DNA from 4 places in the Salinicola sp. MIT1003 genome. Region 1 is predicted to be linked to each of the others. Evidence: predicted binding sites of a transcription regulator. Region 1 holds the regulator's gene; each other region holds the start of a gene.
What was found. The regulator LexA, encoded in region 1, represses DNA repair genes until DNA is damaged. The targets are predictions, from matches to a motif close to TACTGTNTANNTANACAGTA.

Region 1 (7,489 bases):
GTGTAATGCCGTGTCGGAATCTAGCAAGGAGAGGACGATGTCCACCGAATCACTGGAACGCATTGCTCGTAATAAGAATGTTGCTCGAGCTGCAGCGCGTCAGCTGAGCATGGAGCAATTGCACAAGCTTTCCGAAGTCATCGGGGAAGTGATCGAGCAGAAGCAGCAGGAAGATCAGGAACGCCTGAAAGAAGAAGCCGACAAGCAGCAGAAACTGGCCGAGATTCGCGAGGCGATGAACAATGCCGGATTATCGATGGATGATCTGGTCGGCGAGCAGCCGCGCAAGCGTCGGGGCCGCCCGCCCAAGAATGGCAGCAAGGGCTGATCCGCGCGTAATGTCACGTCGCATGGGTTTGCCTGAATAGTGTATTGCCTGAATGGTGTAACGCCTGGATTGGTATATCGCCTGGATTGGTATATCGCCTGGATTGGTATATCGCCTGGATTGGTATATCGCCTGGATTGGTATATTGCCAGGATGGCCACACGCGACATGGCTGCCGGCTAAGTGAACGCATCGAGCCGCCATGTATTCGCCTTATAGAAAACGCGTCTGCTATAAAGCAGACGCGTTTTTATTGGGGCCCACCTGATGCACATCTGCATGGCATCAACCAGATTGTTTTCGTTTTCTGAGGCGTCTGATCTCGCTATTTCGAAACGCGCTCGTGTTCTCGCGGAGATGTCGCACGGATATGTAGAGTTCGGCTCATGTCCGTTTTCATGATTATGGCGTCTACCGCGTTAGCGTGAGGAGGCCGTGCGAACTTCATGCTCCGGCTGGGGGTCGGCCGGCATCAGTTGAAGATGAATTTCCGGCAAGGCGGGGAGACGCTCGTGTAGCCAGTCGCGCAGCGGGCCGAAGAGTTGCTGTCGAAGTTGCAGTAGCGTATCCGCTCTGATCGCGTCTATTCGTTCATCCAGCCAGTCTGCCAGGGCATCCTCGTCCAGAGGCAGTGATATCTCGCTATCCCACATCAGCCGGCCGATTCGGGTCCAGCCCGTTGCGGTCGGCAGTACATTCAGCGCAATCGACAGCGAATGCGCATGCTGACGAGCGGAAACCGGATGCGTGCGCTCACCGGGACGGGCGCGCGAGACAATCAGTTGCGGTCGTAGGTGGTGCTGAGCTCTGGGTAACAACGCTTCCGCTTCCAGGGCAAGAACGGCGCCGTTCTTGACCAATTGGGGGACATCGATGCCGAGCTCGGACGCCAGTTCGCGATGAGCTTCCTGGTGCGAGGCTTCCCCATGTACCGGCAGCAGCAGTTTTGGCTGTATCCAGCGGTAGAGTTGACGCAACTCTTCTCGCGCCGGATGCCCCGAGGCATGAAGGGCGGGGTCGGTATGTTCGTCATGCACGTTGACGCCGAGCCGCTTGAAGCCGGCCTTGAGCCGTTCGATGGGGCGCTCGTTGCCGGGGATGGCCCGGGCCGAGAATATGACGTCGTCGTCCGGTTGCAGGTCCAGGGCAGAGTGTCTCCCCTGAGCCATGCGTGACAATGCCGAACGGGGTTCCCCCTGGCTGCCGGTGGCGATAATCAGGACTTCCTCTGGGTGGAGATAGCCGAGATCGTGAGCCGGCACTCGGGGCGGGAAGTCATCCAGGTATCCGAGTTGCAGGGCAATCGACACCATGCGCTCCATCGAACGGCCCAGCAGTGCCGCTCGGCGTCCGCTGCGTTCTGCAATATCGCCCAGCGCCTTGATCCGGGCGATATTGCTGGCGAAGCAGCTGACGACGACACGACCCCGGCAGTTCCGGATCACTGCCTCCAGCGCACTGGCGGCTTCCGCTTCACTGCGCGAGTGGCCTTCCACATCGGCGTTGGTGGAATCCGCCACCACGAGATCCACCGGGGCCAGCGCCTGGAATTGGGCCGCGGATAACGGTGGGCCGATGAGCGGGCGCTCGTCCCGTTTCCAGTCGCCGGTATGCAGAATGCGATGGCGAGGCGTGATGATCGAAAGGGCGCAGCTTTCCGGTATCGAATGCGTCACCGGTAAAAAGGTGACTTCGAAAGGGCCGGTCGTCACGCTGGCACCGGGCTGGACGGGCTTGAGCGCGTCGGTCTTCAACCCCTGTTCGATGAACTTGGCTCGCAGCAGCTCGATGGCCAGCGGGGTGGCGTAGACGGGGCAGTTCCAGCGTGGCCAGATCCAGGCAAGGGCGCCAAGGTGATCCTCATGGCCGTGGGTGATGTAGACGGCAGAAGGCACCATCGCGTGGGCTGCCAGATGCTCGACATCGGGAATCTGGAGGGGTTGATCCGGCAGATCCTGACGAATCATCATGCCGCAGTCGACGGCTATCCAGTCGTTTTCGTAACCATAGAGCGACAGATTCATGCCGATCTCACCGCAGCCTCCCAAGGGATGGAACAGCAGCGGTGGGTAAGTGCGGGGGCGGATCTGTGCGCGCGGACGGAACATCGTCATCCTTAAAGGGTGAAATCTGGCTTCACTATAAGTCATGCCTCTCGACCCGCTCAAACCCATCGCGGCGCTGGCTGGCGCTCGGCATTGGGGTACAATGCCGCTCTCATTGACGTGGCAGGCCATGTCGGGGCGCTGAACGGGGTTTCAGGGTGTTTCCGAACCAGGGCGTGTTTTCGAGTCAACGCGTATTTTCGAATCAAGGCTTGTTTTCGAGCCAACGCATATTTTCGATTCAAAGCGTATTTGCAAAGAGTATTTCCGAGAGCCATGCCGCACAATTACCGTTTGATCGTTTCCTGCCCCGATCGCGTGGGTATCGTTTCGCGTGTGTCGGGTTTCATCGCTGCCCAGAACGGCTCGATCATCGAAGCCAATCAGCACTCCGATCTGGATACGGGGCGCTTTTTCATGCGTTACGATATCCAGTCCAACGCCTTGAGTGCCGACGCTTTCCGGGCTTCATTCGCGCCCATTGCCGGTGAGTTCGAGATGGACTGGCGACTGAGCGATTCCGCCCATCGCCCGCGAGTGGTGATCATGGTGTCGCGGGAATCCCACTGTCTGGTCGATCTGCTCTACCGCTGGTCGGCCGGGGAGCTCGACTGTGATATTCCTTGTGTGATCTCCAATCACGAGGACCTGCGGCCTTTGGTGGCGTGGCACGGCATCCCGTTCCATCATGTGCCGGTCGACCCTCGGGACAAGGCTCCCGCCTTCGCCCGTACCGAACGCCTGATCGAGGAGGCCGAAGCGGACAGTGTGGTCCTTGCCCGCTACATGCAGATCCTGCCGCCGGATATCTGCCAGCGCTATGCCGGCCGCGTGATCAATATCCATCACAGCTTTCTGCCGTCTTTCGCCGGCGCCAAGCCCTACCATCAGGCGTTCGAACGTGGCGTCAAGCTGATCGGCGCGACCTGCCACTATGTCACCGAAGAACTCGATGCAGGGCCGATCATCGAACAGGACATCCAGCGCGTATCGCACTGCCATACGCCGCAGGACCTGGTGCGTCTGGGTCGTGACGTGGAAAAATCGGTGCTCTCTAGGGGATTGCGCTGGCACCTGCAGGATCGAGTACTCATCCACGGCAACAAGACCGTGGTGTTCTCGTGATGCCTATTGCTTGAGGCTCAAGGCGACACCGAGCCGGGATCGGTGTCGTCGAACAGCCCGAGCTGGCGCTGGTCCGGTTCCGGCATCAGGCGTACCCCCACGCCCAGCAACCGAACCGGCCGCTCTCCCCGACGCCAGGCGCTCTTCAGCAGTTCATGGAACCGTGCGTGGACGATACCGCGAGCGCCTGTCTCCTGCGTCGTGCTGGCAAAGTCATTGAAACGTACCTTGACGAACTGCTTGGCAATGGCCGGGTCGCCGTGCCGTGCCAGGCGGTCGTGGAGCTTCTCGATCAGAGGCTCCAGCGCCAGGTGGCAATCGGCGAGACCGGGAAGATCGTGGTCGTAGGTGGTTTCGACGCTGACTGATTTGCGTTCGCGGGAGACGTTGACCGGCCGCTCGTCGATACCGTGAGCCAGCTCGTACAGTCTCCGGCCGAACTTGCCGAACTGATCCAGTAGCCGGTCCAGTGGCTGGGTTCGCAGGTCGTGGCAACTGGCGATTCCCATGGCATCGAGTTTGGCGGCCATCGCCGGACCGACACCGTGAAGCTTCTTGACGGGGAGGTCGGTGATGAAAGACTCCGTTTCCTCCGGCGGGATCACGAACAGGCCGTCGGGCTTGTCCCAGTCGCTGGCGATCTTGGCCAGAAACTTGTTGGGTGCGGCGCCGACCGAGACGACGATTCCCGTTCGCGCGAGCGCCTCTTGCTTGAGCCAGCGGGCCATCCAGGTAGCGCTGCCCTGGAACTGGGTGACCGCCGTGACGTCGAGATAGGCCTCGTCGAGGGAGAGCGGCTCGACCAGCGGCGTCAGCTCGTGAAAGATGGCCTGAATCTGTCGCGAGACTTCGCGATACTTGTTGAAGTCTGGCGACAGCACTTTCAATTGCGGGCAGAGACGCACCGCTCTCGCCGTGGGCATCGCGGAGTGTATGCCGTACTTTCTGGCCGGGTAGTTGCAGGTAGCGACGACGCCGCGTCGATCGGCGCTACCGCCGATCGCCAGGGGAATATCTTTCAGGGCAGGATTGTCACGCATTTCCACGGCAGCATAGAAGCAGTCGCAGTCGGCATGCAGAATCTTGCGCATGGAACCGGAGGCGGGCGCCTCAATGCAGGCCGGAGCCGTTGCCGCCGCGGATGACGCCGACCCCCAGCCCCTCGATCTCCAGATGCTGGTGTTCGAGATCGACCACGATCGGCGCGAAGTCGGCATTCTCGGCGCTCAACGTGACGTGACTGCCCTCGCGCTGGAAGCGCTTAACGGTGACCTCGTCGTCTATCCGGGCGACGACGATCTGGCCGTTGCGTATCTGCTGGGTGCGGTGCACGGCGAGCAGGTCGCCGTCGAAGATGCCGGCATCCTTCATCGAGAGGCCGCGCACGCGAAGAAAGTAGTCGGCACTGGGTGAAAAGTAGTCGGCCGGCAATGGGCAGTAGCGATCGATATGCTCGGTGGCGAGAATCGGGCTACCGGCGGCCACGCTGCCGATGATCGGCAAGCCGGGAGACTGGGGCTGGGACTCCGCGGGCTCGATTTCGTTGCCATTGGCCGGCAGCCGGATACCGCGGGAAGTCCCGGGGATCATGCGGATGACGCCTTTTCGATCCAGCGCCCGCAGGTGTTCCTCGGCAGCGTTGGGAGAGCGAAAGCCCAGGGCCCGAGCGATTTCGGCCCGCGTCGGGGGGTAGCCGAATTCGCTCATTGTCTTGACGATGAAGTCATAGACGTTTTGCTGCCGTGCGGTGAGCGGTCTCGCCATTGGTTTCTCCCGGGCCTGTGTCATCGTTATGGTCATCGATCAGGCGTGTTCATGTATACAGCCTGGAATTGTATCCAGTCATTGCCGGCGTGGGAAGTCCTTCGCGGCTCGCGTTGGCAGCCGCGTGGCCCTGGCCCGATCAAATGCTGGATTGTGCCGTCCGTTGCGGAATGATTAGAATCATAATCGTTCTAAGTCGCTGTTCTCTGGTTGCCGTTTTCTGGCGCGAGGTATGACATGGCCCAACCCGATACCGTCACGCGTATTCTCGATACGGCGGAGGTCCTTTTTGCCGAGAAGGGTTTCGCTGAAACCTCGCTGCGCAACATCACCACGCGGGCCAAGGTCAATCTGGCTGCGGTGAATTACCATTTCGGATCCAAGAAGTCGCTTATTCAGGCGGTGTTTGCCCGTTATCTCGATCCGTTCTCGGAACGTTTGAATGCGGCGCTCGATGACCTGGAAGCCCGCTATCAGGGCAAGCAGGTGCCGCTGGAAGTCCTGCTGGAACAGCTCGCCACCACGGTTCTGGAAGTCCCCGCCGAGCGCAACAGCCTCAAGGTATTCATGAAGCTGCTGGGCCTGGCTTATGCGCAGGCCCAGGGCCATCTGCGGCGCTATATCCAGGAACACTATGGCGACACGTTTCGCCGCTTCGTGGGGTGCCTGCGTCTGGCAACGCCGGATCTTCCCGACGCCGAGCGATTCTGGCGTCTACATTTCATGCTGGGCACCGTGGTCTTTACCTTGTCCGGCCTGGATGCCTTGCGGGATATCGCCGACAGCGAATACCAGGAGCACATGTCGATACGGGAGCTGATCCGGCATCTCCGTCCCGTGGTGGTCGCCGGCATGCAGGCGCCGCTACCCGAGTCGTTGGAGAAACTCGGCTCGGCCGCCGAGTAGACCAATGGGCCCCGGTAGCGGGCTGCCTCTGTCATGCATCCCCCGTGTCGTCTAGAATCGGGCGCTCAATGGTCTCAGGTGTTTGCTATGACTCAACCTCTCGGTCCGGTCATGCTGGATGTCGAAGGCACTCGGCTACGTGATGAAGAGCGGCAGTTGATCTCTCGTGCAGAGGTTGGCGGCGTACTGTTGTTTGCTCGAAATACACCGGACGTTGCCACTACCCAACGGCTGATCGGCCAGATCCGCAAATGTCGTCCCGATATCCTGGTCGCCATCGATCAGGAAGGTGGTCGGGTGCAGCGATTGAAGGAAGGAGTGACACAAATTCCGTCCATGGCCACGCTGGGGCGGCAATTCGCCGAGTCTCCCGAAGCGGCGCTGACGCTGACGCAGGACACTGGCTGGCTGCTGGGCATGGAGATGGCGGCCTGCGGCTTCGATGTGACCTTTGCCCCGGTTCTGGATCTCGACGACGACCAGTCGCCGGCCATCGGTTCGCGGAGTTTTTCGCCGGATCCCGAGGTGGTGACAGCCTTGGCTGGCGCGTTCATCGAAGGGCTCCACGAGGCGGGAATGGTGGCGATCGGCAAGCATTTTCCCGGCCATGGCGGAGTGCGCCAGGATTCCCACTTCGATGTCGCGGAAGACCCACGCTCGCTGGCGGAGCTGCGCGAGCACGATCTGATTCCTTTCGCCCGGCTGGCCGGCAAGCTGGATGGCATCATGCCGGCGCATGTCATCTATTCGGCCTTCGATGATCGGCCGGCCGGATTCTCGCCCAGTTGGCTCGGCATGCTGAGGGAGGAGCTGGGTTTCAAGGGCACCATCTTTTCGGATGACCTGACCATGGCCGCGGCGCACGCCGCCGGATCGCCCCGCGAGCGGGCCGAGGCTGCCTGGAGCGCCGGCTGCGACATGGCCGTGATCTGCAACGCGCCCGATGCGGCGCGCGAAGTCGTTGCTGCCTGCGAAGGCCGACAGGCCCAGCGTATCGCCAAGCTTCGCTATGCACGCGCGCGTCCCAGCCTCGAATCGCTGGCCGCCATCTCCCGGTGGCGGCGCACCCACGTACGTCTGGAAGCGCTCAGCGAATCCGAATGACGTGCACCGTTTTTCGTTCTTCGGCGGCAGTATCCGATGGTCTGCCGCCGCTCATTGCATGGTGAATCATAAACGATGACTCAATCCCCACCGATCGATGCCCTGAGCTCGATGCAGGAAGTCATGGACAGTGCGGACTGTCTGATCGATCAGGCAC
Region 2 (7,489 bases), on a different contig from region 1:
GTTCGCCGGCCTGACGGGAAACCGGAAGACGAGGCATCCGAAGATGGCGTGGGGAGGAGAGCAGATGCGGGAAGAGAAGCGGTGGAACGTTCGAGATATCGTGCCGCTTTGAACCAGTGGCACGAGGCTGTGAGCGACCCCGCGAAAGAGATCCAGAAGGCCGAACTTCAGGAACCGAAGATCACGCTCCGTCGTTCCAGGCATGCCTCATGGCGTGGCGAACCTGATCGAATTCGAAGCCGCGCCCGGCCAGAAAGCGCTCGCGCTTGGCGCGTTCCCGTGGCGTTGCGCCAGGGCCGTCGAAACGCTTGGCCAGTGCTTCGCAAGCCAGGCTCCGCCAATCGGGGGACTCCGCCTCAAGAGCCAACATCATCAGCGATTCGGCGATGCCGCGCTGGCCCATGTCGACGCGAATCCTGACCGGCCCCTGCCCCCGCGCGATACGCGAGCGCACGAAGATTTCGGCAAAGCGTGCATCGGACTGCAGACCTTCATCGGCCAGATCACCCAGCACGCGATGGATATCGTCGCCGTCGACGCCTTTGGCGCTCAGCCGGCTCACCAGCTCGGCGCGAGAGTACTCGCGCCGGGCCAGATACTGGATAGCCATGTCCCGGGGGGAGACCTCGCGGGACCTGGCGCCGCCTGAGGGCTCGCCGCCGCCGTTACCGAACATCCGTAGCTCCCGGAAAGCCTTACAGCAACGAATCGTTGGCGTCGTCGCTTTCGGCAGCGGCAGCCTCGGGCGCCTTTTCCTGCGTCGTCGGCGTGGCGAGCAGCTGGGCCCGGATCTGGTCTTCGATCTCGGTCATCGTCTCGGGATGCTCCTCGAGATACTGCGCGGCATTGGCCTTGCCCTGACCGATCTTGCTGCCCTTGTAGCTGTACCAGGCACCGGCCTTGTCCACCAGATTGCACTGGACGCCGAGATCGATGACCTCGCCAGCGTGGTAGATGCCTTTGCCGTACAGGATCTGGAACTCGGACTGCCGGAACGGGGGCGCCACCTTGTTCTTGACCACCTTGACCCGGGTCTCGTTGCCGGTGACCTCGTCGCCCTGCTTGACCGAGCCGATGCGACGAATATCGAGGCGCACGCTGGAGTAGAACTTCAGCGCGTTACCACCGGTGGTGGTCTCCGGGCTGCCGAACATGACACCGATCTTCATGCGGATCTGGTTGATGAACACCACCATGCAGTTGGCGTTCTTGATGTTGCCGGTGATCTTGCGCAGCGCCTGTGACATCAGACGCGCCTGCAGACCAACGTGGGAGTCGCCCATTTCCCCTTCGATCTCGGCACGCGGCGTCAGGGCCGCCACGGAGTCGATGATGATGACGTCGACACCACCCGAGCGCACCAGCATGTCGCAGATTTCCAGCGCCTGCTCGCCCGTATCGGGCTGCGATACCAGCAGGTCGTCGAGATTGACGCCCAGCTTCTCGGCGTAGCTGGGATCGAGTGCGTGCTCGGCATCGATGAAGGCGCAGGTCTTGCCGTCCTTCTGCGCCTGGGCGATGACCGACAGCGTCAGCGTCGTCTTGCCCGAAGATTCCGGGCCGAAGATCTCGACGACACGGCCGTAAGGCAGGCCGCCGACACCCAGTGCGATATCCAGCCCCAGAGAGCCCGTCGAGACTACCGGGATCGCGGTACGCGGGGTGTCACCCAGGCGCATCACGGTGCCTTTGCCGAATTGGCGATCGATCTGTGACAGAGCCGCATTGAGTGCCTTGCTGCGGTTTTCGTCCTGTGCCATGAACGTCTCCTATGAATGCGCAGGGTGAGACGGGGCAACGCCGGTCACGGCGCTCGGCTCACATACTGTATGATTAGACAGTAGTATGGCGAAAAAACCGTCGCGCGCCTATCCCCGTTCGAAGTTTTTCGATCAAGTTCTGATAACGGTCGCGACGTCAGCGTCGTCGCCGATGCGGATCATGCCTCAGGGCCACTTTGCGACAGCAATTCTATCAACCCGGCCAGTGCCACCGACACGGCCAGCTCACGCACGCCCTGGCGATCGCCGGGCAAGCGAAGGCAGCGTACATGCTGGTCTCTTTCATCGCCCCAGGCGAACCACACCGTACCCACCGGCTTCTCGGCGCTGCCACCCTCCGGGCCGGCAATGCCGCTGACCGCAACGCCAAGCTCCGCGCCGCTGTCACGGCAGGCGCCAGCGACCATTTCGCGCACGGTCGCCTCGCTGACGGCGCCGTGCGTCTCCAGCGTCACGTTCGAGACTCCCAGCAGGCGCTGCTTGGCGGCATTGGAATAGGTCACGTAACCGGTTTCGAAATAAGCGGAACTACCGGCGATCGCGGTGATGGCGCTGGCGACGCCGCCCCCGGTGCAGGATTCCGCCGTTGTCACCCGAACGCCTCGTGCCAGACAGGCTTCGCCCAGACGCCGGGACAGCTCGTCGCATCCCAGTTGGACCTCGGAAGGCACCGTGGATTCCAGTGACATGACCTCTCCTTCTTCTAATCCCGATTCTAATCCCGACACGCTTCTTCTAATCCCGACACGCTTCTGTCAATGACAATGGTTGTCCTATCGGCGGCACGATTCTCGAAACGCTCTCCGGATGATCGTATCTGAATGAAAGCGCCGAATGACCGCAGGAAGCCGACTGCCATTCAGTATGCGGAGAATCGGCATTCGTGCAATGCAGAGGATGGACCCACATTCGAATTGGCCACGTGTGCAATGCCTCCCTGTACGGGACGCATGAAGACCCATTTTAGACAATGCTCAAGGATCGCCATCCAGCGCCGATAAAGCGTCATGGAGACGACGTCTCTCTTCTAGGCGCCCTCTTCTAGACGCCCCTCTTTTATGGACATCGCATGAAATCTGGCATTTCCATCGCTCTGATCATCATCATGCTGCTGGCGCTGGCCGCTGGCGGCGTGCTCGCCAGCGACCTGCGCTGGCCGCTGCCGGCCGATGCGCTGGCACCGTTGGGCCTGTATCTACTGACGCTGGTACTGGCCGGCTGGCTCTGCGTGCAACTGGTGATTCTGGTGAGAGGGCTGACGCGCCAGCAGCAGGCGCTGATCGAAAGCCAGGATGCGGTGCGCCGCCAGCTGGAAGCGGCCGAACTGTCCCAGTTGATGAGCCAGTTCGTACAGCATGCCGAAGCGTTGCTGGACAAGGAGGGTCTCGATCCCAACAAGCGCAGCGTCATGCGCTGTCTGGCGGTCGATGCCCTGCGCGGCAACAGCGGCCGGGGTGACGTGAATTACACTCGCCTGGCGCAACTCTTCGAATGGCTGGACGCCGAGGCACAGCGCCACGAGAACGACGCACATCGCCTGCAGCTAATGCTGCCGACACTCATGCAGTACGCCGAAATCGCCTGGCAGCTGTGTCAGGTCGGCGAGAGTCAGGCGGAGCGGCTGTCGCGCTTTCTGCAACATCAGCCGGCGCCGCCCTCCCGCCACGACGTCTGATCGGAAGCCACGACGAGCGTCGTGGCGATCGGTCGGTTACAGGTACCCCAGTCAGTGCGGTACCAATATCAACGCAGAATGAGCGTTGCCGTCCGCGCATGGCGCAGCATGGCCGTCGTGGTGCTGCCGACCAGCAGGTGGCGAATCCGCGAGTGGCCGTAGGCTCCCATGATCATCAGGTCGATCCGATGCTGGTCGGCGTAGTCGGCGAGCATCTCGTCGACGTCGCCGGCCAGAATCGTGCCCTGGGCGTCGACTTCCCCCTCGCGAAGCCGATTCAGCGCCCACTCGAGCTGGGCTCGCTGATCGTCGGTACCGGCCCCGACCATGATCACGTGACAGATCAGACCGTTGAGCAGCGGGCTCTCGGCGATCATCTCGACGCCCTTGCGGGTCGTCCGGCCACCGTCGAAAGCCAGCAGCAGTCTCGAGGGCGGCTGGAATTCCGGAGGCGTCACCAGAATCGGGGTATGCAGCGTGCGCACGACCCGCTCCAGATTGCCGCCGAGATGTTCTAGCGTTTCATCCTCCGACTCGCCGCGCTTGCCCAGCACGACCAGGCGTGCCTGAGGCTCACGCTCGACCAGGGATTCGATCAGATTGCCGTGACGCAGCGCAGTGGAGACCGTGGTATTCGGGGCCAGGCGCTCGGCCTGGCCGCGGGCGGCTTCCAGCAATTCGCGACCGTGCTGCTGAGCCAGCCTGGCACGCTGCTCGTCGAGCTCGGTCAGCTGTTCGCGCAGGTGCTCGCGGCTTCCGAGTCCGATCTGCCCGCTGGCATCGGTAGCGCCGAGACATGGCGCCTTGCTCAGCACGTGCATCAGCTCGAGCGGGGCGCCGATCCGTTCGGCGGCCCAGGAAGCCGCGGCGCACACCGCGAAAGCGTGACGCGAATCGTCGATGCAGGCCAGAACCTGACGTTCACTCATGGGATTCTCCTTTCAGCCGTTCTTGGTTGATGATCGAAAGCGGGCCAGCTCGGCCCGATAATCGGGGTCAGTGACCCATGAGCTTCTCTACGGCATCCGGCTTGTCATGCACCCCGAAACGATCGACCAGAGTGGCACTGGCCTGATTCATGCCCACCACTTCGACCTCGGCGCCTTCGCGGCGGAACTTGATCACCACGTTGTCCAACGCCTCGACCGCCGTGATATCCCAGAAGTGGGCGCGGGAAACGTCGATCGTGACGCGCTCGACCGCCTCCTTGAAATCGAAGCCGGCATTGAAGCGGGTCGATGATGCGAAGAACACCTGTCCCACGACCTCATAGTTGCGCGTCTTGCCGTCATCGTCCATGCGACTCCCGATGTAGAGAATCTGCCCCACCTTGTTGGCGAAGAACAGCGACGCCAGCAGCACGCCGACCAGCACACCGATCGCCAGGTTGTGAGTGGTAACGACGACGGCGACGGTGGCGATCATGACGATGTTCGTCGACATCGGGTGGCGGCGCAGGTTGACGATCGACTCCCAACTGAACGTCCCGATCGAAACCATGATCATCACCGCGACCAGGGCGGCCATCGGAATCTGCGAGACCCAGTCGCCCAGGAAGACGACGAGAATCAGCAGAAAGACACCGGCCACCAGCGTGGAGAGACGCGTGCGTCCACCGGATTTCACGTTGATCACCGACTGGCCGATCATCGCGCAGCCCGCCATGCCGCCGAGCAGGCCGGAGAAGATGTTGGCGATGCCCTGCCCCTTGCACTCGCGGTTCTTGTCGCTCGAGGTATCGGTCAGTTCATCGACGATCGTTGCAGTCATCATCGACTCGAGCAGGCCGACGACGGCGATACCCAGCGAATACGGCAGGATGATCATCAGCGTATCGAGATTGAGCGGCACGTCGGGCCACAGGAACACCGGCAGGGAATCCGGCAGCTCGCCCATGTCGCCCACAGTACGGATATCCATGCCGCTGACCATGTAGACGATCGTCAGCACCACGATGCATACCAGCGGCGATGGCAACATCTTGCCGACCACCGGCAGGTACGGAAACAGGTAGATGATGCCGAGCCCGGCCGCCGTCATCGCGTAGACATGCCAGGTCACGCCGGTCAGCTCCGGCAGCTGCGCCATGAAGATCAGGATGGCCAGGGCATTGACGAAACCGGTGACCACCGAGCGCGACACAAAGCGCATCAGCTCGCCCAGCCTGAGATAGCCGAACACGATCTGGAGCACCCCCGTCAGCAGCGTTGCCGCCAGCAGGTACTCCAGACCGTGATCGCGCACCAGGGTCACCATCAACAGCGCCGTGGCGCCGGTGGCGGCAGAGATCATCCCCGGCCGACCGCCGGCAAAAGCGATCACCACCGCCATGGAAAACGATGCATAGAGACCAATCTTGGGATCGACGCCGGCGATAATCGAGAAGGCGATCGCCTCGGGGATCAGCGCCATCGCGACGACGGTGCCGGCCAGCACATCGGCGCGAATATTGGAAAACCAGTGCTGTTTTATCGTTTCTAACATGGGCAGTTCCCTGTCATGAGCCGCGATAGGCCGTTGCCGATCGCGCCGATCCGCCCGTCAGCCAAAGCGGAATGGCCACCGGTATCGCCCGGTCGTCGACGGGATCGATACAGCGTGCAGTCGAACGACGGCCACGCAGTCGCGGCAAGAGTTTGATTTGAATGGGTCGAACAAGAACATGCCGTCGTGCAGATACAGGGGTATCGGAGACAGCGAAGCGCGCGCAAGAGGCACGCCGGGGTGGGGCGTTACGCTAGGGTGGCGTCATGCCAGCGATGGTGTTGTCGATGCGGTCTTGCATGGGAGCGACCTGTCGAGCGCGTCGTGGAATGATCAAAGTTTCAGCGCGCAGGAGTCTACCACCAACGTCGAAAGGTTCCCAGACGGAATTCCCGGGAACGGCTATCGGCAGATCAGGAAAGTATCGGCGTATCAGCGATCATGCACTTCGAGAAAGCGCTGCATGGCTTCGACGGTGGCATCGCTGCAGTGGTGCTCGATCCCTTCGGAATCGGCTTCGGCCACATGGGGCGGTACACCGAGCGCCAGCAGTGTCGACAGCACCAGCTGGTGGCGCGCCTCGACCTTCTCGGCCAGTTCGCTGCCCTTCTCGGTCAGAAAGACGCCGCGATACGGGCGCGCCTCGGCCAGACCGTCACGCTTGAGCCGGGCGATCACCTTGGAGACCGCAGCGGCACTGACGCCGAACCGTTCGGCCAGATCGCTGGCCCGGGCCTCGCCGTGGTCGCGGTGCAGCTGCGCGATCTCCTCCACGTAATCTTCCACCAGCTCCTGCTGGTGATCGAGACGCGTGCGCTCGAAGCGGGCATAACGTGGGCGTGGCGTTGCTGACATGGTGTTCTCGTCGACGGGCAGAAATGATGGGCGGCGGGGGTCGTTCAGGAGTCCGCCCGCGCGCGTCCTACCTAGAGAGCCTACAGCAACTCGAAGGCCAACACATAACCATTCAGCAAGATGATGACTGCCGCAATGACGCATCCCAGCCCGGTCACCCAGGGGCGACTGGTCAGATTGCCCATCAGACGGTGCTGGGCAGTGAAGTGGATCAGCGGGATCAGCGCGAAGGGGATCCCGAAGCTCAGCACCACCTGGCTGGCGACGAGAACCTGCTGCTCGGGGAATCCCAGCATGATCACCACGATCGCCGGCAGCATGGTCATCAGGCGCCGCAGCCACAGCGGGATGGTGAAACCGACGAAGCCCTGCATCACCACCTGCCCCGCCAGGGTGCCGACGATCGACGAGGACAACCCGGCCATCAGCAGCGTGAAGCCGAACAGGGTGCTCGCCAGCTCCTGGTTCATCAGCGGCGCCAGCAACTGGTAGCTCTGCTCGATCGTGGCGACGCCGGTACGCCCGTTGCCGAAGAAGACCGAAGCGGCCAGTGCCAGCATCGAAAGGTTGATGACACCGGCGATTCCCATTCCGATCACCACGTCCCACCGGTAGTAGCGCATGGCACGGCGACGCTGCTCGTCGGTATGGGTCGCGACGCGTCGCTGCGACAGCGACGAGTGGAGATAGATGA
Region 3 (7,489 bases), on a different contig from region 1:
CCCGCCAATCACCTTCATCGCCACGTAGGCCAGTGGCACCGCCGCGAACAGCGCCGCCAGTCCCAGCGTCGCCGCCACCACATGCACATAGCAGCCAAGATGCACGCCCAACACCGCCTGCCAGCCCGCCCGGCGGCCCCGCCCCAACGTCTGTGCTGCGGTGTACAGCATCGCCGGCCCGGGCAGATAAGCGAAACCGAGCGCGGCTAGAACGAAGGTCAGCAGGTCCATGCAAGCATTTCCGAGCGAGAGGGTGTGACTTTGAGCCTAACGCGAGCTTGTATAAAAACGAAGCCCGGCCCGGCAATACCGGACTGGGCTCGTATCAAAACGCCGGCTCTGGAACGTTACGGCTTCATATCCTCGAAGAAGCGCTTCACGCCGTCGAACCAGCCCTCTTTCTTGGGCGAGTGGCGGCTGGCGCTACCCAGGCTGTCCTGGAACTTGCGCAGCAGATCTTTCTGCTCTTCGTTGAGATTGACCGGAGTCTCGGTCACCACCTTGCAGAGCAGATCGCCGGCCGGGCCGCCGCGCACGGGCTTGACGCCCTTGCCGCGTAGCCGGAACAGCTTGCCGGTCTGGGTTTCGGGCGGGATCTTGAGCTTGACCCGGCCTTCCAGCGTCGGCACTTCCAGTTCGCCACCCAGCGCCGCGTCGACGAAGTTGATCGGCACTTCGCAGTGCAGGTGCCGGCCGTCGCGCTCGAAGATCGGGTGTGCCTTGATCTCGACCTGGACGTAGAGATCGCCCGCAGGTCCACCGTTGAGCCCGGATTCGCCCTCGGCGTTGAGCCGAATGCGGTCGCCGGTATCGACCCCCGCCGGAATCTTCACCGACAGCGTGCGCGTCTCGCGGACGCGGCCTTCGCCATGACACTTGCGGCACGGCACCTTGATGCTCTGGCCGCTGCCATGACAGGTCGGACAGGTCTGCTGCACGGCAAAGAAACCCTGCTGCATCCGTACCTGGCCCTGGCCGTGGCAGGTCGGGCAGGTCTCCTTGCTGGAACCCGGTTCGGCGCCGCTGCCGTCGCAGTGCCCGCACTCGACGTGGCGCGGCACACGGATATCGACAGTCGTGCCGAACACCGCGTTCTCGAGATCGAGTTCGAGGTTGTAGCGAAGGTCGCTGCCGCGCTGCGGCGCGTTCGGATTGCGACGCCCACCGCCGCCACCGAAGATATCGCCGAACACGTCGCCGAAGATATCGCTGAAGCCACCAGCGCCGGCACCGCCGAAGCCTCCGCCGAACCCGCCGCCTTGGCCGTCGACGCCGGCATGACCGAACTGATCGTAGGCCGCGCGCTTCTGGTCGTCGGAGAGCACTTCGTAGGCATCGGAGACCTCGCGAAACTTCTCCGCTGCCTGCTGGTCGTCCGGATTGCGGTCCGGGTGGTACTTCTGCGCCAGCCGACGATAGGCCTTCTTGATGTCCTTGCCGTCGGCGCTCTTGTCGACGCCCAATACTTCGTAATAGTCACGTTGGGACATTACTGAGTCCGCCTCCGTGTCGGCGCCGTGCAAACAGCAACGCGGGAGTTCTGGCTCCCGCGCTACTGCCGATCACACGGCGTCAGACGTCGTGGTTATTGCTTTTTCTGATCGTCGTTGACTTCTTCGAACTCGGCGTCAACCACGTCATCCTCTTTCTTACCGCTGGACTGGGCATCGTCGCCAGGCTGACCCGCCTGCGCGCCAGCACCTTCGCCCTGCTCGGCGTACATCTTCTGGGCCAGATTGCCGGAGGCTTCGGTCAAGGCATCCAGCTTGGCCTGGATGGCATCCTTGTCATCGCCCTTGAGCGCTTCCTCGAGCTCGCTGATTGCGGTCTCGATCTTGCTCTTCTCCTCGGCATCGACCTTGTCGCCGGCTTCTTCGAGCGTCTTGCGCGACGCATGGATCATGCCGTCGGCCTGGTTGCGCAGTTGGACCAGCTCTTCGAACTTCTTGTCCTCGGCTTCGTGCGCTTCGGCATCCTTGACCATCTGGTCGATCTCTTCGTCCGAGAGACCGCCGGAGGACTTGATCACGATCGACTGTTCCTTGCCGGTCGCCTTGTCCTTGGCCGTGATGTGGAGGATACCGTTGGCGTCCAGGTCGAACGCGACCTCGATCTGCGGCACGCCGCGCGGCGCCGGCGGAATGTCAGCCAGATCGAAACGACCCAGCGACTTGTTCTGCGCCGCCTGCTTGCGCTCGCCCTGCAGCGCGTGAATGGTCACGGCCGTCTGGTTGTCCTCGGCGGTCGAGAACGTTTGCGTCTTCTTGGTCGGGATCGTGGTGTTCTTCTCGATCAGCGGGGTCATCACGCCGCCCAGCGTCTCGATACCCAGCGTCAACGGCGTGACGTCGAGCAGCAGCACGTCCTTCACGTCACCGCCGAGCACGCCACCCTGAATCGCGGCGCCCATGGCCACGGCTTCGTCCGGGTTGACGTCCTTGCGCGCTTCCTTGCCGAAGAATTCCGCGACTTTCTGCTGAACCAGCGGCATGCGGGTCTGACCACCGACCAGGATCACGTCGTGGATCTCGCTGTTGGAGAGACCAGCGTCTTCCATGGCGGTCTTGCACGGGCCGAGCGAACGCTGAACCAGATCTTCGACCAGCGATTCCAGCTTGGCACGCGTCACCTTGATCGCCAGGTGCTTGGGACCGGTGTTGTCAGCCGTGATGTACGGCAGGTTGACTTCGGTCTGCTGCGCGGAAGAGAGCTCGATCTTGGCCTTCTCGGCAGCTTCCTTCAGGCGCTGCATGGCCAGGCTGTCGCCGGACAGATCGATACCGGAGTCGCTCTTGAACTGCTGCACCAGATAGTCGATCAGCTTGAGGTCGAAGTCTTCGCCGCCGAGGAAGGTGTCGCCGTTGGTCGCCAGTACTTCGAACTGCTTCTCGCCGTCGACATCGGCCACTTCGATGATCGAGATATCGAAAGTACCGCCACCCAGGTCGTAGACCGCGATGGTACGATCACCGGTGGAGCGATCCATGCCGTAGGCCAGCGCGGCAGCCGTCGGCTCGTTGATGATGCGCTTGACCTCGAGACCGGCGATACGGCCCGCGTCCTTGGTCGCCTGGCGCTGAGAGTCGTTGAAGTAGGCCGGAACGGTGATGACCGCCTCGGTCACTTCCTCGCCGAGATAGTCTTCGGCGGTCTTCTTCATCTTCTTCAGCACTTCGGCGCTGACCTGCGGCGGCGCCAGCTTGTTGTCGTTGACCTTGACCCAGGCATCGCCGTTATCGGCTTCGACGATCTCGTAAGGCACCATCTTGATGTCTTTCTGGACGACGTCGTCCTTGAACTTGCGGCCAACCAGACGCTTGATGGCGTAGAGCGTGTTCTTGGGGTTGGTGACCGCCTGACGCTTGGCCGCCTGACCGACCAGCGTTTCGCCGTCTTCGGTGTAAGCGATGATGGAAGGCGTCGTGCGGCCGCCTTCGGCGTTTTCGATCACGCGGGTCTTGTCACCATCGAGTACGGCGACACAGGAGTTGGTCGTACCCAGGTCAATGCCAATGATGCGTCCCATAATTCCTCACCTCATAACTATTCGTTGACGACTGAATTCGTTTTGATGACGGCGCTTTGCTGCGCGATTGACTGCTATGTGGGGGCTGCTAAGCGCCTTTCAAGTCCTTGCTCGGCGATTCCGATATGGCATCGCCTCGCACCGATGGCAGCTCTCCGGCCTGTTGTCTCAGCCTGCTGCTTTGCTGACCACCACCATCGCCGGCCGGATCAATCGACCGTTCAGGGTGTATCCCTTCTGCATGACGTCCATCACGGTGTTGGGCTCCAGCTCCGGATTGGGCACCATCGTCATCGCCTCGTGGAACTGCGGGTCGAACGGTTCGCCCTGGGGATCGAGCTGCTCGACACCGAACTTGCTCAGCGCGTCGAGCTGCATCCTGAGCGTCATGGAGACGCCTTCGCGGTGCGTTTCGTCGACCTCCTGCATGCTTTCCAGCCCTTTCTCCAGGCTGTCGACCACCGGCAGCAGCTCCTTGACGAACTTCTCAAGCGCGAACTTCTTTGCCTTGTCGGCGTCCTGCTCTGCCCGACGGCGAGCGTTCTGGGCCTCGGCAGCGGCGCGCATCGACTGATCCTTGGCCTCCGCCAGCGCCTGCTCGAGCTCCTCGACTCTGGCCGCCAGCACTTCGGCTTCGGGATTGGCCTGGCCTTCGATGTCATCCGCCTCGTGCTCGAGCGATTCCGCGAACTGCTCCAGGTCACCGTCCAATGCCTCATTGGTAGTCTGCTGTTGCGGTTCACCGTCGCGTTCGGCGCGCTCGAGTTCTTCGTCTACGGGATTCTGCGGATCTCTAGCCATGAGTCTCTCCTGGCAAGGTGTTGTGACAATTGTTCGACAAGCGTGATTCGGCAAGCGTCGGAGTTGTCTGCCTATATGGGGCTATCGATTCAGATCTCAAGCGCCGACCGCATAGCGGATCACAGGAGCCATTGAAGGGGTTTTTGGACTACTGTATAAACAACCAGACCGTCAGTGATCACACCTCAACGACCAGACACCGTATGGCCGCCATCGACCTCGGGAGGCAGCATGCTGATCCAACTCGCCATTCGTGACTTCGCTATCGTCGACGCTCTGGACCTGGAGTTTCAGGCCGGCATGACCGCCATCACCGGCGAGACTGGCGCCGGCAAATCGATCCTGCTCGGGGCGCTGGGGCTTTGCCTGGGAGAGCGCGCCGACGCCGGCGGCGTTCGCCATGGTGCCGACCGTGCCGATCTGAGCGCCCGCTTCGATATCACCGCGCGGGAAGACGCCAAGGCCTGGCTGGCGGCGCGGGAGCTCGCCACGGACGACTGCCTGCTGCGACGCGTCGTCACCGCCAGCGGACGCTCCAAGGCGTGGATCAACGGCCAGCCCTGTACCATCGCGGATCTGCGCGAACTCGGCGAATGCCTGATCGACGTGCATAGCCAGCATGCGCACCAGGCGCTGCTCAACGAGGACACTCACCGCCGCCTGCTCGACGATGCGGCAGGTCACAACAAGGCGGTGGCCGAGCTCGGCGAGCTGCACCGTCAATGGCACGCATTGCGCCGACAGTATCGCGAGCGTAGCGAGAACGACGAGGAACGTCAGGCCAAGCGCCAGTTGCTGCGCTATCAGGTCGAGGAGCTCGATCAGCTCGATCTGCAGGCCGACGAGCTGGGGAGCCTGGAACAGGAGCAGGAGACGCTGGCGCATCTCGAGGAGAGCCTGCGCGAGGCGCAGTTCGCCGCCGACAGCTGCGATCACGACGAGAGCGGCGCGTTGACTCTCTTGTCCCAGGCGACCCAGCGGCTATCCCGGGTGCCTGGCAGCGACCGTGGCAGCCTGTCCGAGGCCCTGGTGATGCTGAACGATGCACAGATCCAGCTCGAGGAGGCCGCTCGCGAGCTCCATTATTATGTCGAGTCGACCGAGCTCGACCCGCAGCGCCTGGCCTGGGTCGACGAACGGCTCGGCGAGATTCATCGTATCGCCCGCAAGCATCACGTCATGCCGGAAGAGCTGCACGACCTGCACCGCCGGCTGAGCGGCGAGCTGGAAGCGCTCGATAGCGGCGGCGACGATCTCGAAACGCTGAGAGCCAGGCTCGACGACCTGCGCCAGCAGTACCGCGACGCCGCCAAGCAGATCAGCGAAACACGCCAGCGCACCGCCACGGCTTTCGCCCAGCAGGTTCAGGAGCAACTGGCGTTCCTGGGCATGGACAAGGCTCGCTTCGCCGTCGATGTCACGCCGCTGGAAACACCCCAGCCCCACGGCCTGGATCGGGTCAGTCTGCAGATCAGCGCCAACCCGGGGCAGCCCCCGCGCCCGCTGGCCAAGGTGGCGTCCGGCGGCGAGCTCTCGCGCGTCAGCCTGGCGATCCAGGTCGTGGCCGCGAGTCACAGCACGCTGGCAACGCTGGTCTTCGATGAGGTCGATGTCGGCATCTCCGGCGCGACCGCCGAAATCGTCGGCCAGTTGCTGCGCCGGCTGGGGAGCGATGCCCAGGTCATGACCGTGACTCACCTGCCGCAAGTCGCCGCGCAGGCGCATCAGCACCTGCATATCGAAAAGCGCTCCAGCGACAACGAGACCCGGACTCAAATGTTCCAGCTCGACGATGCCGGGCGGGTCCGCGAACTGGCGCGAATGCTGGGCGGAGTGAAGCTTTCCAACCAGACATTGGCTCACGCGCGCGAAATGCTGGCGGCCAGCCAAGGCTCGACGCATTGACTCGCACGTTGCGAGTCACACACCGCTCCGTCAGGCACTGATTCGACCCGGTATCGGCGGCAGCCGGACACCAACCCGAACATGGGCTTGTACAGACACCCAAACGAAAAACGCCGACCCTCGGGTCGGCGTCTTGCAATACGGTCTGACAGTCTTACTTCTTGATGCCATCCTGGCGCGTGGCCTTGGAGCCGCGGGGGCGAACATAAAGCACCAGCGCGTGCTCGACCAGTTCGTACCCGTGTTCCTCGACGATCTCGCGCTGACGACGCTCGATCTCTTCGTCATAGAACTCGACGATCTCTCCCGACTCCAGATCCACCATATGATCATGGTGCTCTTCCTGGGACATCTCGAAAACCGCGTGACCGCCGTCGAAGTTATGTCGCACGACCAGCCCAGCCGCCTCGAATTGCGTCAAGACACGGTATACCGTGGCCAGTCCGACATCTTCACCCGACTCCAGCAGCGCCTTGTAGACGTCCTCTGCACTCATATGGAGTTCTTCTTCCATGCGAGTCGCTTCGAGGATTTGCAGAATCTTGACGCGCGGCAGCGTGACCTTCAGGCCTGCCTTACGCAATTCTTGGTTTTCGTCGGCCATGGTCGCTCTTCGCAGTAGCGTCTTGTGTCGGGTATGATCAATCCACGCAACGATAGTGAAAGACGGACTCAAATGCAAAAACTGATCAGCACGGTCGTACTCCTCCTCGCAGTCTCTCTCGTCGCAGGCTGCAGCTACTTGGGCGTCTACAAGAGGGACATCCCGCAAGGCAATCTCATCACGCAGGATATGGTGTCGCAACTGCACACCGGCATGAGCCGTGAACAGGTCGCCTACATCATGGGTACGCCTCTGATGGAAGCCCCGTTCTCGTCGGATCAGTGGGACTACGTCTTCTACCTCGACAAAGCCTACGGCGGCACCGTGCAGAAACGCCTGACGCTGACGTTCCAGAACGACCAACTGACCGATATCGCCAAGTCCGGCGATATGGATTCGGACGTCGAACTGAACCAGGACGGCGGCCCCGGGCCGGCAGTCGAAGGAGCCGGCGAAGGCGCACCGGTACCGCAGATCGGCCCTAGCGGCATCTGAAGCGCTGACGATTCCCGGCAATGAATGGGCGGCTAGCGTGAAGTCACGCTGGCTGCCCGCTCGCGTCTTGCCTGCTTGGGATCGATCTCGAGCGGCCGGTAGACTTCGATCCGTTCTCCCTCGAGCGGCGAATAGTCTTCCGGTGCTCGCAGGCGCTC
Region 4 (7,489 bases), on a different contig from region 1:
CAATTGGCGACGGAATCCTACGCAGTTCCAGGGCACGATAGGGATACGCTCTGTAGCGCTTTGGTTTCGTATGGTGAGAAAGATCGACGCCGCATTAACGAGGAATGCGGCGCCGCCATCATCAAGCAGTAAAGGAAAAGTGGATGCTTAGCTCAGGATCAGGAATCCGCTATCCATCGGGTTCAGGTTCTGCACACCGATGACCAGATCGGAGAGGCCGTCGCCGTTGATGTCACCCTGCAACTGGTCGTCGGCATAGCGAAGTTGACCGGCGTCGCCGGTAAAGCTTTCCGCCCCCAGCCACTGGAATGCCTGACGGCCCGCCTGGGTGATGTCGGCGTCCAGCGAGGAGAGGTCGATCAGATCGTCGTCGCCGAAATCGACGATTTCATCGATCGACAGCGGCGTCGATTCCATCGCTGCCTGCCACACGAACCGATCCTGGCCACCGCCGCCCTCAAGCCGGTCGGCGCCCAGGCTGCCCATCAACACGTTGTCTCCGGCATTGCCAATCAGGGTGTCGTTGCCGCTGCCGCCGGTCAGCGTTTCGTCACCGGAAGCCGTGATGGTGCGATCGGCATCGACGAGGGCGCTGGCGAGACGGCTACCATCCGGTAGCGATCCCTCGTCGATCGTGACCGAGGCTCCATTCAGAAGGATCTCCCGCGGGATGTCGCTGGTATCCGCGTAGGCCTTGAACGAGAAGCGCATGGACTCGCCGGCTTCGAGCGAACGACTGGTGACATCGACCCGGTAGTCGTCGCCCTGCCGCGAGGCGAGGCTGGCGCCATAGAACGCATGCACATCGCTCGCCAGATTCAGCGCAACGTCATCGACCTCCACGGCTGCGTCGCCGTCGTTGGTGATCGTGACACCCATGACGTACCCGCTGGACCAGCGACTGACGACGTCGAACGAGGCGTGAAGCGAGCTGGCACCCGCGGTATCCGTGGCATCCGTGATATCGAGGCTGTCCCGGCTGGCCCAGTACGTCTCGGGCGCGACATCGGCCCTTGCATCGACCTGGCTGACCGCGCCGGTCGTCAGATCCAGCAGCTGTCCGTCGGCGAACAGGGCGCGTTCGATGTCGCTGAGCGTGTCGCGCGTTCCGTTACCGGCGACGTACCATTCGCCGCTGGCGAGACGCTCGATGTCGTAGTCCGACAGTTCGCCGGTGAAGAGCGCGGTGTCGTCTCCCGCGCCGCCCTCGAGGCGGTTGCTCCCCCATCCGCCACCGCCGCCGAGAATGTCGTCGCCGCTGCCGCCGATCAGGGTGTCGTTGCCCAGCGCGCCATCGAGGTAGGCGCCGTCGTCGCTGGCATGGATGATATCGTCGCGGCGCGAACCGATGACGTAGTCGAAGGTGACGAGGTTGGCATCCGCGTCCGTCGGCGCGCCGAAGGTCTCGCCTTCGTTGATCCAGACCGTCGTCGACATCTTGTCGTTGCCGGCATCTCGAATCGACTGTTCGACGTGGACGCTGTTGCCATGATCGCGGCCGCCGTGGAAGTTGATGTCGCGGTCGGTCGAGGTGACGCGTATCTCGTTGCCGACCGAGGAGTACCAGGAGGCAAACAGCACGCCGTGGCGCATGCCGCTATCCTCCAGGCCGCTGAACTGGCCGTCGTAGCTCTCCCGCAGCTCGTAGGCGTAGCCGTTGCCGTCACTGCCCTTGTTGAAGCTGCCACTGGCCGTGATCTCCTTCACATCGAGATCCAGCGAGCGGCTGAATTCGAACGCGACCGAGGGGCCATCGACGACGGCGACATCTTTCATTGCCGCGCCCACCGTGGCGTTGAACTCCACCGCGTGATAGCGGGATAGCGCCGGCAGCGTATTGCTGAAGTTGCTGCTGTCGGCCTCGCCCAGAGTAAATGCCACGGTCAGCCCTTCGAGCCGAACGTCCGTCAGCGGTTCGATCCTGTCGATTTCCGTCACCCCGGCGTCGAGGTCGAAATGTACGCCGCGATCCAGCACGATCTCGTTGCCGTCGACCGCCACGATCCGGGCCATGCTGGTGCGCAGCGGTGAATCCATCTCCCGCCATTCGCTGTCGCCGATGGCGTCGAGGAACGCGACGTCATTCGATTGGGCCAGCCGGATCGTGTCGCCGACCGCGAGGCCGTGTCCTTCGCTCAGCGTGAGTCGGGTATCGCCCTGCTGAACGTCACTGGCGAGTCTGGCGACGGTCTCGCCCTCGTCTCCGCTGATGCGGATGGCATTTTTCGTATCGCTTTCCAGTGCCTGCCGGGTAAATACCAGGGTGGTGTCGTCGGAACCGGCGCCCGCCAGGGTGACATCGGAGCGTTCGATGACGAGCGATTCGTCGAGCAGGTAGCGTCCGGCCGCGAGATGGATCGTGGCGCCTTCCGGCGCGGCGGCGATGAGTGCGTTGAGCGTGGCGGCGTCGATGCCGTCATCCACTGTGATGGCGTTGTCGACGAACGAATAGTCGTCACCCAGCAGATCGGGCGGCGTAAGCGCTTCGGTCAGCAGCCGGGCGCCTTCGGTCAGCGAGGCGGCCACGCCATTTACCGTGGGGGCGAGGGGCATCACCGTGTCGTCGCCCAGCGCCTTGAGCTTGATGCGTACCGTCTCGCCGGGAACGAGCTGCCCGCTGTCCTCGATCCGGTAACCGGTATCCGTCGTCTCGTAGCGGTCGGCGCCCCAGAGCGTATTCAGCTCGGCATCGAGGCCGAAATCGAGCTGGTAGCCATCGAGCGGTTCCCAACCCTGGTAGGTCAGATAGATTTCGAGCGTAAAACCCCCGTTCCATTCGCTGGACAGGCGGTAATCGATCAAGAAGGAGGCATTCATGTAGGCATCTCATGACGAGTGTCGTGTCGATGCGTCCTGCGATGACGTAGCCGTAACATCCATCGTTGCGGAGGGTGGGACCGAGCCTCCATGGCTGCGGTCATCGTTTCGAGGCGAGCGAACGCTCACCGCTGGCCCGCCGCTATCCCATGGCAGGATGGCGACAGGAAACAGCGCCCAGCGGGTCGCTATCGATCAGCGAAACGCCGCCAATATGCAGCAAGTTCGAGAAATGGATTGAATAAGAAAGCGCTAATTGAGATGGCATTTCGCCCTATCAATCGGTTGGCGCGTCATCTCGTTGACGGCTGGGAAGGCGGGTGGCGTCGGCGGGCAGCTTTACACTCAGCGTCTTCCCCTGGCGCTGACCCACGCTCGTCTCCTGCGCCAGGCGCTGGCCGCCGTGGCGCGCCTTCGCTTCCATCGTCGGGATCAGGTCGCCTTCGCTGAGATGACGCCAGAAGCGCTGTGGCATGTGCTGGGTCATCACCTTGTGGTTGAGACGCGCCGGGTTGAACGTGCTGACGAAATAGGTCCGCCAGAGAGCATGTTCTTCGTCGGCATTGGAACGATTGGCGGCCGCCCGTGCTTCGCGGGTCCAGTTTTCGGGGCAGGGGGCGCGGTAGTCGAGGGTCGTGCCATCCCAGCTGACGCCACCTCCCGGCGTGGCGATGATCCAGCGCGAGCCGCCCATGCGATCGGCAAAGTGCTCCGCGCCTAGATCGAGGATCTCATGCGCGGGCTCGAACCAGGCGACATAGCGTTCACCGTGCGCATCGTCGCGACGATGAAACCGCAGGAAGGCGTGCATGTGATGCGCTTCCCGCTTGATCGCATGCCAGCGCTGGTGCAGCACGCGGCCATCCTCATCGGCGGGATGCATGGCCGTCGCATCGCTCTGGACCACTCGCCACAGAACCCGATACAGCAACGGCCAGCGTGGCTGTTCGCTCCCGCGGGGGCGATAGCGGGCAGCATTGCGAAGCAGCGCCAACTGGTCGCGACCGATGCTTATCGGTGTCGAAGCGCCCTCCGGGCTTGACGGTCGCTCGGATATCGTCGGTGACGCGAACAGGTCGTCGTGGCGCGCCTCGCCATCGTGCCAGGTCACGCGAGGCGGCGGGATGCCAGCCTGGAGCAACTGGCGCGCCTGCTGCCGCCATTCATCGAAATCGTCGGCCCAGGCAACGCATGACGCCGGGAGCGTTGAGACACCGTGCATGACGAGATCTCCTTCGTGCTATCTCCAATATTCTATTCGGTGCTACCACAACGCCATCTGGGACGGCTGCGGCGCGGTCAGGTTCTGTCGCAGCCGGGTGCTGTCTCGATCGGCATCGGTGGGGCGGTAGTCCTGCGTCACCACGAAGGGCCGCAGGGTGTCCAGCCGGCAGCGCAGCGCCACCAGGTCCTGATAGCGAATGCGCCGCAACCGTCGCAGATCGACCAGCCGCTGTACGCTGCGCAAACCGATGCCGGGGACGCGGGCGATCATGGCCGGTTCGGCTCGGTTGAGATCCACCGGGAAGTCATTGCGATGGGCCAGCGCCCAGGCCAGTTTGGGATCGATCTCCAGATCCAGATTGCCCGGTGCGTTCAGCAGCTCCTCGGCCTGAAAGCCGTAGCTGCGGATCAGAAAGTCGGCCTGATACAGCCGATGCTCCCGCTGCAGCGGCGGCGCAGCCTGGGGCAGCCCGGCAGGGCGTTCGGGAATCGGACTGAACGCCGAGTAATAGACGCGCTTGAGACGGAAATTCCGGTAGAGATGCTGGGCGGACTGGAGGATCGTGCGGTCGTCGGTGGCATCCGCGCCGACGATCATCTGCGTGCTCTGGCCACCGGGCGCGTAGCGCGGCGCCATGCGCTTCGGATTGGCGCTGCGCGGCAGGTGCCTGGCATCTCGCGCGATGTCGTCGTTGGTGGCGTCGATTCCCTGGCGAATGTGGCCCATCGCGGCGTGGATGGTGCCGAGCTCCTTTTCCGGGGCCAGCGTCTTCAGGCTGGTCAGCGTCGGCAGCTCGATGTTGGCGCTTAGCCGGTCGGCGTAGCGTCCGGCCTCCTCGAGCAGTCTGGGATCCGCTTCCGGAATCGCCTTGAGATGGATATAGCCGCGAAACTGGTGCGTTTCGCGCAGCAGCCTGGCCACGCGAATCAGCTGCTCCATGGTGTAGTCGCTGGAGCGAATGATGCCGGAGCTCAGGAAAAGCCCGCTGATGGTGTTGCGGCGGTAGAACGATAGCGTCAATCGGACGACTTCTTCCGGCGTGAAGCGCGCCCGCGGCACGTTGCTCGAGCGTCGATTGACACAGTACTGGCAATCGAACAGGCAAAAGTTGGTCAGCAGCACCTTGAGCAGCGAGACGCAGCGCCCGTCCGGGGTAAAACTGTGACAGATCCCCATGCCGGATGACGACCCGAGCCCCGCCTTGCCCCGTGACGAGCGCTTGGGTGCGCCGCTGCTGGCGCAGGAAGCGTCATACTTGGCGGCATCGGCGAGGATGGAAAGCTTGTCGATCAGTTCCATGCGGCGACCCTGTGATCCGTCTCGAATACTGTATTTGTGTACAGTATTCGAGTTGTGGCACAGGGGCAAGGTCTGTCGGATTCAGAGGTACCAAGCGTCTTTCAGTCATCCTCCATGACGAGTGCTGTCACTTGCTGAGAATGACGGTCTTTTGGGCATGGAGGAAAACGCGTCTTTCGGTGTGGTACTGAATCGCGCGAGCCAGCGTAAGACACTCGATATCCCGGCCCTTGTTGACCAGATCTTCCGGAAAGTAGGCGTGATCCACCGATTCGACACCCTGGGCGATGATCGGGCCTTCGTCGAGATCGTTATTGATATAGTGCGCCGTGGCGCCGACCAGCTTTACCCCTTTTTCATACGCCTGGTGATAGGGCCGGGCGCCTTTGAAGCCGGGGAGAAGCGAGTGATGGATATTGATGGCGCGCCCATTCAGGGCGTCACAGAGCTGCGGTGAAAGCACCTGCATGTATCGGGCGAGAACGATCAGGTCAGCGTCCATGTCATCGATCACCGCTCGAATCTGCGCTTCCTGTGTTGTCTTGGTCTCGGGGGTGACCGGCAGGTAGTGGTACGGAATGTTGTGCCACCTGGCGAGCGGTTCCAGGTCCGGGTGGTTGGACACGATGGCCTTGACGTCGAGCGCCAGTTGGCCGGTCCGATAGCGATAGAGCAGATCGTTGAGGCAGTGATCCGCCTTGGAAACGAGGATGACGGTCTTCATTCGCTCGGCACTGGAGCTGAGCTCGAACGTCATGTCGAACTCCTGCGCTCTCGCCGCAAAGGATTCCGCAAAGCGGTCCTTGTCGAACGTCAGCGTCCTGTCCGGCTGGAAGGCCACGCGGATGAAGAAGCGTTCGGCTGGCGCGTCGTTGAACGAGCTGATTTCATTGACATAGCAGCGTGACTCTTTGAGAAAGCGCGTCACGACATCGATGGTGCCCAGGCGGCTGGGGCACTGGGCGGTGAGGATCCAGTTGTTGTTCGTCGATTTGTTGTTCATCGCTTTATTGTTCTCCACTGACGGGGCTCCTGGGTATAGGAAGGCCGATTGCACATCGGCCTTCTGTCTCATCGACGCTCGACCGTCACACCGAACTCTGCGGCGGCATCGAGGAGCCATCGGTAGACGTAGTCGGCAAAACTGCGGCGCACGATGAGCTCCCAGCAGTCCGCCTGGGGTTGGCGCAAGATAAGGGAGGTCTTGGCGAAGATCGTGGTAACGCCCTTGCCGACCGGGAACGCCGACGGGTGAACGTCGTAGGGCGTCGACTTCTTCAACGTCTCGCGTGCCTTGGGGCCGCGCAAGGTGATGACGGTCTGACCGCCACTGACATTGACGAGGCTGAAGTGTGCTTGCCCCAGGGCATGGCGAAGCGCCTTCTCCAGCACGAACTCTTCGCCGCCGGGAACCAGAATCAGCCACTCGTCCGGCGATAGCCACTGGATCGAACGCTCGCCCTTGGTATCCACGGCCAGGGTGTTGGGCCGCGCCGGCAGGTTGATGCCCAGCACCTCGCGCACGGCCTCATCCAGGACGATGGCGCCGCCCCGCAGGATCAGATGGCCCATGAAGGCGGATTCCCGAAGCGTCACCCCGGCCTGTGCGTCCGCGGCGGGCGCCGGACCGCGCTGAAACGACCAGGCGAGGGGCGACTCTGCACCGGTCTGATCGTTCGGCCGGCAGTCGAATTCACGAATCTCAGACATTCTGACGTTCTCCTTTGGGATCGATAAAGACCGGGCTGACGATTTCCGCTTCGTGCACGACGCCATCCTTCATCGGCAGATAGACCGTCTGCCCCAGGCGATCGCGGCCGCCCTTGATGACGGCGAGGGCAAACCCGTGACCGAGGTTGGGGCTGTAGTAGCTGGAGGTGACGTGGCCGACCATCGTCATCGGAATGCTCTGCTCGGGATCGAAGACGATCTGCGCGCCTTCCTCCAGCACGACCTTGGGATCCCTGGGCTTGAGCCCCACGAACTGCTTGCGGTCGGTTCGCGCCGTGTCAGGGCGGGTCAACGCGCGTTTGCCGATCCAGGAGAACGGCTTGTCGTAGCCCACCGCCCACTGCATGCCCAGATCCTCGGGCGTGACCGAACCGTCGGTGTCCTGGCCGACGATGATCAGGCCTTTCTCGGCGCGCA

Region 2: a site for LexA is predicted at 1,824-1,843, ahead of recA (recombinase RecA). Genes of this name have one in related genera too.
Region 3: a site for LexA is predicted at 4,477-4,496, ahead of recN (DNA repair protein RecN). Genes of this name have one in related genera too.
Region 4: a site for LexA is predicted at 5,368-5,387, ahead of BC443_RS14875 (putative DNA modification/repair radical SAM protein). Genes of this name have one in related genera too.

Annotation. Positions count from the first base shown of each region.
Region 1 covers NZ_MCAP01000004.1:25,448-32,936, forward strand. Annotated here, with positions in the region: gene BC443_RS01915 (H-NS family nucleoid-associated regulatory protein) at 38-328, shown strand; gene BC443_RS01920 (ribonuclease J) at 748-2,436, opposite strand; gene purU (formyltetrahydrofolate deformylase) at 2,710-3,558, shown strand; gene dinB (DNA polymerase IV) at 3,576-4,649, opposite strand; gene lexA (transcriptional repressor LexA) at 4,669-5,322, opposite strand; gene BC443_RS01940 (TetR/AcrR family transcriptional regulator) at 5,560-6,228, shown strand; gene nagZ (beta-N-acetylhexosaminidase) at 6,316-7,332, shown strand; gene BC443_RS01950 (hypoxanthine-guanine phosphoribosyltransferase) at 7,408-7,489, shown strand, end outside.
Region 2 covers NZ_MCAP01000009.1:34,574-42,062, reverse strand. Annotated here, with positions in the region: gene BC443_RS04455 (regulatory protein RecX) at 182-676, opposite strand; gene recA (recombinase RecA) at 696-1,760, opposite strand; gene BC443_RS04445 (CinA family protein) at 1,940-2,470, opposite strand; gene BC443_RS04440 (hypothetical protein) at 2,851-3,456, shown strand; gene BC443_RS04435 (universal stress protein) at 3,525-4,385, opposite strand; gene BC443_RS04430 (SulP family inorganic anion transporter) at 4,453-5,940, opposite strand; gene mntR (manganese-binding transcriptional regulator MntR) at 6,373-6,795, opposite strand; gene BC443_RS04420 (Nramp family divalent metal transporter) at 6,876-7,489, opposite strand, start outside.
Region 3 covers NZ_MCAP01000011.1:218,258-225,746, forward strand. Annotated here, with positions in the region: gene BC443_RS06150 (LysE family translocator) at 1-231, opposite strand, end outside; gene dnaJ (molecular chaperone DnaJ) at 348-1,490, opposite strand; gene dnaK (molecular chaperone DnaK) at 1,586-3,526, opposite strand; gene grpE (nucleotide exchange factor GrpE) at 3,695-4,327, opposite strand; gene recN (DNA repair protein RecN) at 4,559-6,232, shown strand; gene fur (ferric iron uptake transcriptional regulator) at 6,387-6,836, opposite strand; gene BC443_RS06180 (outer membrane protein assembly factor BamE) at 6,909-7,331, shown strand; gene BC443_RS06185 (RnfH family protein) at 7,364-7,489, opposite strand, start outside.
Region 4 covers NZ_MCAP01000055.1:131,694-139,182, forward strand. Annotated here, with positions in the region: gene BC443_RS19255 (cellulose binding domain-containing protein) at 148-2,817, opposite strand; gene BC443_RS14870 (TIGR03915 family putative DNA repair protein) at 3,095-4,039, opposite strand; gene BC443_RS14875 (putative DNA modification/repair radical SAM protein) at 4,082-5,341, opposite strand; gene purU (formyltetrahydrofolate deformylase) at 5,469-6,344, opposite strand; gene soxG (sarcosine oxidase subunit gamma family protein) at 6,413-7,051, opposite strand; gene BC443_RS14890 (sarcosine oxidase subunit alpha family protein) at 7,044-7,489, opposite strand, start outside.